Regions from separate parts of the Streptomyces sp. NPDC029159 genome, predicted to be linked through region 3. Evidence: predicted binding sites of a transcription regulator. Region 3 holds the regulator's gene; each other region holds the start of a gene.
The links. Region 3 encodes HrcA, which represses chaperone genes, less so after heat shock. Its sites were predicted from a motif close to TTNGCACTCNGNNNNNCNGAGTGCNAA; they were not measured.
Positions count from the first base shown of each region.

Region 1 (2,265 bases), on a different contig from region 3:
TCGCCTCGGCGATCAGCTCGCCGACCTGCTTGTCCTGGGCGGACAGGGCCGCGACGGCGGCGATGTCGGTCTTGTCCTCGATGGGACGCGCGGTCGCCAGCAGGTCGTCGGAGACGGCCTTGACGGCGGCGTCGATGCCCTTCTTCAGGGCGGCGGGGGAAGCACCGGCGGCGACGTTGCGCAGGCCCTCGCGGACCAGCGCCTGGGCCAGCACGGTGGCGGTGGTGGTGCCGTCACCCGCGATGTCGTTGGTCTTGGTCGCCACCTCCTTCACCAGCTGGGCGCCGAGGTTCTCGTAGGGGTCGTCGACCTCGACCTCACGCGCGATGGTGACGCCGTCGTTGGTGATGGTCGGCGCGCCGAACTTCTTGTCGATGACGACGTTGCGGCCCTTGGGGCCGATCGTCACCTTCACCGTGTCGGCCAGCTTGTTGACGCCGCGCTCCAGGGCGCGACGGGCGTCCTCGTCGAACTTCAGGATCTTCGCCATGAGTTACGTGTCCTTAACGTCGTGCTCTCAACGAACTGCGCCCCTGCCCCGGTGCTTGGACGCGGGAACCAGGGGCGCAGATCACAGCAGAATGCTGGGTGACTTACTTCTCGACGATCGCGAGAACGTCGCGAGCCGAGAGGACGAGGTACTCCTCGCCGTTGTACTTCACCTCGGTGCCGCCGTACTTGCTGTAGAGCACGACGTCGCCGACGGAAACGTCGAGCGGAAGACGGTTGCCCTCCTCGAAGCGACCCGGACCGACGGCCAGGACGACGCCCTCCTGGGGCTTCTCCTTGGCAGTGTCCGGGATGACCAGGCCAGAGGCCGTGGTCTGCTCGGCGTCGAGCGGCTGGACCACAATGCGGTCCTCAAGCGGCTTGATGGCAACCTTGGTGCTGGCGGTCGTCACGATCCGACCTCCCCCTTCGGAGATCTCACGGGGTTAACTGTCTGAGGTGGCGAGCAGTTGGATCCGTCGTCGCGGGTGCCGGACCAGCCCATCGCCGTGCTTAGCACTCCCCTTCGGAGAGTGCCAACGCCGACACTATGACGCGGTTAGCACTCGGTCAAGTGGAGTGCCAGTCGAGCCGGAAACGGGTCGCCCGGGCCACGGGCGGGCCGCAGGTGGAGACTCCGGCGGAGCCACACCCTGCACCGTCCCGGCCGGATACCGTGCCGAATCGGACACATCAGGGGCCGTCGTCGCAACCCGGCGCCCCGGGCCTCGGTCTTCCCTGAAGGTTGCCGGGCCGGCCACCGGGGCGGGCAGCTTCGCGGATGACGGAGGAGACAGGTGCGAGGAGCGAGGAGTGCGGCGCGTGCCGCGCGGGAGGAGAGCGACGTCGAGCGCACGATGACGTTCGCCGCGCTCGCCCAGGCACCGGACCGCCGCCGGACCGAGGCGTACATGCTCGCCTTCGCCGTCGCGATCACCGTCGGCGGCTACGCGTACACCGGCCTGTCGATGGAGGGGCGGCTGCCCGACGGGATGGGGTGGTTCACCGCCGCGATGGTGCTGATCGCGCTGGTGCCGCATCTGGTCGTCCGCCGCGTCGCCGAGCGCGCCGACCCGCTGATCCTGCCGCTGGCCACCCTGCTCACCGGCATCGGCCTCGTCCTGCTGAACCGTCTCGACATCACCTACGAACGGCTGCCACGCCTGCAGACCGCGCAGGCGGCCACCGGGCAGCTGGTGTGGACGGGCCTGGGGGTGGCGGTCTGCGTGGGGATCCTGCTGCTCCTGCGCGACCACCGGGTGCTCCAGCGTTACGTGTATCTGACGATGGCGGTCGGGCTCGTACTGCTGATGGCGCCGGCGTTCTTCGGCGCGGACCAGTTCGGCGCCAAGCGGTGGATCCTGCTCGGGCCGCTGTCGCTGCAGCCCGGCGAGTTCGTGAAGCTGATGATCGTGGTGTTCTTCGCCGGGTATCTGACGGTGAACCGCAATGCGCTGGCGTTGACCGGGCGGCGGGTGATGGGCGTGCAGCTGCCGCCCGGACGCCAGCTCGGGCCGATCTTCACGATCTGGATCATCAGCCTGCTGGTGCTGGTCTTCGAGCGCGACCTGGGGACGTCGCTGATCTTCTTCGGCGTCTTCGTGATCATGCTCTACATGGCCACCGAGCGGACCGGCTGGGTGGTCTGCGGCCTGCTGATGGCGGCGGTCGGCGCGGCGGTCGTGGGGTCGGCGGAGCCGCACGTCAAGGGCCGGGTGATGGCCTGGCTGCACCCGATGGACATCTTCCTGCCGCCGGAGAAGCGGCCGCCGGGGC
Region 1 covers NZ_JBVHWT010000004.1:341,663-343,927, forward strand. The annotation lists gene groL (chaperonin GroEL) at 1-490, opposite strand, end outside; gene groES (co-chaperone GroES) at 594-902, opposite strand; gene ACZ4U4_RS11125 (FtsW/RodA/SpoVE family cell cycle protein) at 1,347-2,265, shown strand, end outside.
Region 1: a site for HrcA is predicted at 1,049-1,075, ahead of groES (co-chaperone GroES). Genes of this name have one in related genera too.

Region 2 (2,265 bases), on a different contig from region 3:
CAGGGCATCGCCGCCCGGGTGCTGGACGACGCGGGCAAGCTGCGGCGCTTCGTGAACGTCTACGTCAACGACGACGACGTCCGCTTCGAGCAGGGGCTTGAGACCCCGACGCCGGACGGCGTGGGCATCTCGATCATCCCGGCGGTGGCCGGCGGCTGCTGACACCCGCACCGGAGAGGGGAGCCGCCCGCCCGGGTGGCGAATGGTTCTCGCCATTCCTTTCCCCCGCTGACCGATAATCGCCCCGTCCGGATATCCGGACGGGGCGATTCCGCGTTGTGAAAGGGTCCTGCAAAACGCGATACCATTTCGCCGATCCCCTTCTTCTGCTCGTCGAGCGCGGTGTGGCGGCCTTCTGAACGCCCCGGGATCACGATGAGTTGTGTGCAAAGTGTGTGCGGTGTTTGCGTCCTAAGTTCCTTATGCCCGGCCCGAGTTGCCCGGGAATATTGCCAGTTCTGCGCATATCGCCACTTCTCGCGCCGTCAGAATTCTCGTCCGATTGACCTGTTGCGCTGGGCACCGGTGCGGATACATTCGGCGGCGGTCGACGCGTTCCGGCGCACACCCCACGGGCCATTCGCGGGGTGAGGTCTGACCCGGGTCCGCGGAGTGCGGTCCTGCGAAGGGCCAGTAATAGGGGAGTTAGGCATGGCTCAGGGCACCGTCAAGTGGTTCAACGCGGAGAAGGGGTACGGCTTCATCGCGGTCGACGGTGGTGCGGATGTTTTCGTCCACTACAGCGCGATCCAGATGGACGGCTACCGCACCCTCGAGGAGGGCCAGCGGGTCGATTTCGAGATCTCGCAGGGCCAGAAGGGGCCGCAGGCCGACATGGTCAAGTTGGCGGCCGGCTGAGCGCCGACCGACTGCGCGTCAAGGAGGCCCGCACCCCACGGGGGGTGCGGGCCTCCTGTTGTGCGCGGGTGCGGGGCGTGCGCGAGGGGGCGCAACGTGCCCTCCTTCGGGGAGCACCTTGCACTCGGAGGGGTCGAGTGCTAATCATTGCGTTAGCACTCTCCGAGTGAGAGTGACAGTTTTGGACCGTCGGTGAGGTCCACAGGCGGGGCGGGAAGGAACCGCTCCCTCGGTGGGCCGTCCGTCGCGGGCGCCAGCGCGGTCCGGAGGAAAGAGCCTCCACGCCCCAAAGGCGCGGGAGGTGCCCCCTTCGTCCTGGGAGGACCACTTCACATGGCCAAGATCATCGCGTTCGACGAGGAGGCGCGGCGCGGCCTTGAGCGCGGTATGAACCAGCTCGCCGACGCCGTCAAGGTGACCCTCGGCCCCAAGGGTCGCAACGTCGTCCTGGAGAAGAAGTGGGGCGCCCCCACGATCACCAACGATGGTGTGTCCATCGCCAAGGAGATCGAGCTGGAGGACCCGTACGAGAAGATCGGCGCCGAGCTGGTCAAGGAGGTCGCGAAGAAGACGGACGACGTCGCCGGTGACGGCACGACGACCGCGACCGTCCTGGCCCAGGCGCTGGTCCGCGAGGGCCTCCGCAACGTCGCCGCCGGCGCCAACCCGATGGCCCTCAAGCGCGGCATCGAGACCGCCGTCGAGGCCGTCTCCGCCGCCCTGCTGGAGCAGGCCAAGGACGTGGAGACCAAGGAGCAGATCGCTTCGACCGCCTCCATCTCCGCCGCCGACACCCAGATCGGCGAGCTGATCGCCGAGGCCATGGACAAGGTCGGCAAGGAAGGCGTCATCACCGTCGAGGAGTCCCAGACCTTCGGTCTGGAGCTGGAGCTCACCGAGGGTATGCGCTTCGACAAGGGCTACATCTCGGCGTACTTCGCCACCGACATGGAGCGTATGGAGGCGTCGCTCGACGACCCGTACATCCTGATCGTCAACTCCAAGATCGGCAACGTGAAGGACCTGCTGCCGCTCCTGGAGAAGGTCATGCAGTCCGGCAAGCCGCTGCTGATCATCGCCGAGGACGTCGAGGGCGAGGCCCTGTCGACCCTGGTCGTCAACAAGATCCGTGGCACCTTCAAGTCCGTCGCCGTCAAGGCCCCGGGCTTCGGTGACCGCCGCAAGGCCATGCTCGGCGACATCGCCATCCTCACCGGTGGCACCGTCATCTCCGAGGAGGTCGGCCTCAAGCTGGAGAACGCCGGTCTCGACCTGCTGGGCCGCGCCCGCAAGGTCGTCATCACCAAGGACGAGACCACCATCGTCGACGGTGCCGGTGACAGCGAGCAGGTCCAGGGCCGCGTCAACCAGATCCGCGCCGAGATCGAGAACTCGGACAGCGACTAC
Region 2 covers NZ_JBVHWT010000011.1:80,933-83,197, reverse strand. The annotation lists gene ACZ4U4_RS21530 (MoaD/ThiS family protein) at 1-162, shown strand, start outside; gene ACZ4U4_RS21525 (cold-shock protein) at 652-858, shown strand; gene groL (chaperonin GroEL) at 1,192-2,265, shown strand, end outside.
Region 2: a site for HrcA is predicted at 1,011-1,037, ahead of groL (chaperonin GroEL). Genes of this name have one in related genera too.

Region 3 (2,265 bases):
CCGCCGCCGTCATCGGGATGGTGACCGTGCAGTGCAGATCGTCGCCACGCCGCTGGAAGACCGGGTGCGACTGCTCGTGGATCTCGACGTAGAGGTCACCGGCGGGACCGCCGCCGGGGCCGACCTCGCCCTCGCCCGCGAGCTGGATGCGGGTGCCGTTGTCGACGCCCGCCGGGATCTTGACGGTCAGCGTGCGGCGCGACCGGATACGGCCGTCACCGGCGCACTCCGGGCACGGCGTCGGCACGACCGTACCGAAGCCCTGACACTGCGGACACGGCCGCGACGTCATGACCTGACCGAGGAAGGACCGCGTGACCTGCGAGACCTCACCGCGGCCGCGGCACATGTCACAGGTCTGCGCGGAGGTGCCGGGGGCCGCGCCCTCACCGGTGCACGTGGTGCACACGATGGCGGTGTCGACCTGGATCTCCTTGGTCGTCCCGAACGCCGCCTCGTCCAGCTCGACATCGAGACGGATCATCGCGTCCTGACCGCGCCGCGTCCGCGAGCGCGGACCGCGCTGCGAGGAGGCGCCGAAGAACGCGTCCATGATGTCGGAGAAGTTGCCGAAGCCGGCACCGAAGCCACCGGCCCCGCCACCGCCGCCGGCCTGCGAGAGCGGGTCGCCGCCGAGGTCGTAGACCTGCTTCTTCTGCGGGTCCGACAGCACCTCGTAAGCGGCGTTGATCTCCTTGAACCGCTCCTGGGTCTTCGGATCCGGGTTCACATCCGGGTGCAGCTCACGCGCCAGCCGCCGGAAAGCCTTCTTGATCTGGTCCTGCGAGGCGTCGCGGCCGACACCGAGGACCGTGTAATAGTCCGTGGCCACTTACGACTCCGCCAGGATCTGTCCGACGTAACGTGCCACTGCGCGTACCGCTCCCATCGTTCCGGGGTAGTCCATGCGGGTCGGTCCGACCACGCCGAGTTTGGCGACTGCCTCGTCGCCCGAACCGTAGCCGACCGCAACCACCGAGGTGGATGCAAGTCCTTCATGGGCATTCTCATGCCCGATACGTACGGTCATGCCCGAGTCCTTGGCCTCCCCGAGCAGTTTGAGCAGCACCACGTGCTCCTCAAGAGCCTCCAGCACCGGCCGGATCGTCAACGGGAAGTCGTGCCCGAAGCGGGTGAGATTGGCGGTACCGCCGATCACCAACCGCTCCTCGGTCTCCTCCACCAACGTCTCCAGCAGCACCGACAGCACCGTCGAAACCGTGCCGCGGTCCTCCTGCTCGAAGGAGTCCGGAAGATCCTGCACCAATTGCGGCACATCCGCGAACCGGCGCCCCACGACCCGGCTGTTGAGCCGGGCCCGCAGATCCGCCAGCGACGGCTCGCCGAACGGCCCCTGACAGTCGATCAGCCGCTGTTCGACGCGTCCAGTGTCGGTGATCAGTACGAGCATCAGCCGCGCCGGGGCCAGCGCCAGCAGCTCGACATGGCGGACGGTGGACCGCGTCAGCGACGGGTACTGCACCACCGCGACCTGCCGGGTCAGCTGCGCCAGCAGCCGGACCGTGCGGCCCACCACGTCGTCCAGGTCGACCGCGCCGTCCAGGAAGTTCTGGATCGCCCGGCGCTCGGGGCTGGAAAGCGGCTTGACACCGGCGAGCTTGTCGACGAAGAGGCGGTAGCCCTTGTCGGTGGGGATCCGGCCCGCGCTGGTGTGCGGCTGGGCGATGAACCCCTCTTCCTCCAGGACCGCCATGTCGTTACGGACCGTGGCCGGGGAGACACCGAGCCGATGGCGCTCGGTCAGCGCCTTCGAACCGACCGGCTCCTCCGTGCCGACGTAGTCCTGGACGATGGCACGCAGCACCTCGAGCCTGCGTTCACTGAGCACCGTGCACACCTCCAGTCCCGCCGTCCTGCGGCTTTCTCGCCTGGCACTCCACCGGTCCGAGTGCCAGTACCGGTCCAGTGTACGGCCGGGTCACACCGGCGGGGCAAGGGTCTCGCGTGCGACACCGGCCACGCCCCGTGATCCGCCGGGCGGCGCCACCGCGCTACCGATAGCGTCTCGGCATGCGCACGACTTGGGAAGAGGCGGGATGGGAACGGCTCGGCGACGGCATCGCCCGCCGCCGGATGCCGGGCTGGGACGAGACGGTGGGCGCCGTCGTGGGGTCGGACGGCGTGCTGCTCGTCGACACCGGCGCCACCCTGCGCGACGGCGCCGAACTGCGGCTCGCCGTCCGCCGGGTGGTGGGCCGCGACGTGACGCACATCGCGCTGACCCATCCGCACTTCGATCACGTC
Region 3 covers NZ_JBVHWT010000014.1:114,866-117,130, forward strand. The annotation lists gene dnaJ (molecular chaperone DnaJ) at 1-832, opposite strand, end outside; gene hrcA (heat-inducible transcriptional repressor HrcA) at 833-1,849, opposite strand; gene ACZ4U4_RS24665 (MBL fold metallo-hydrolase) at 2,032-2,265, shown strand, end outside.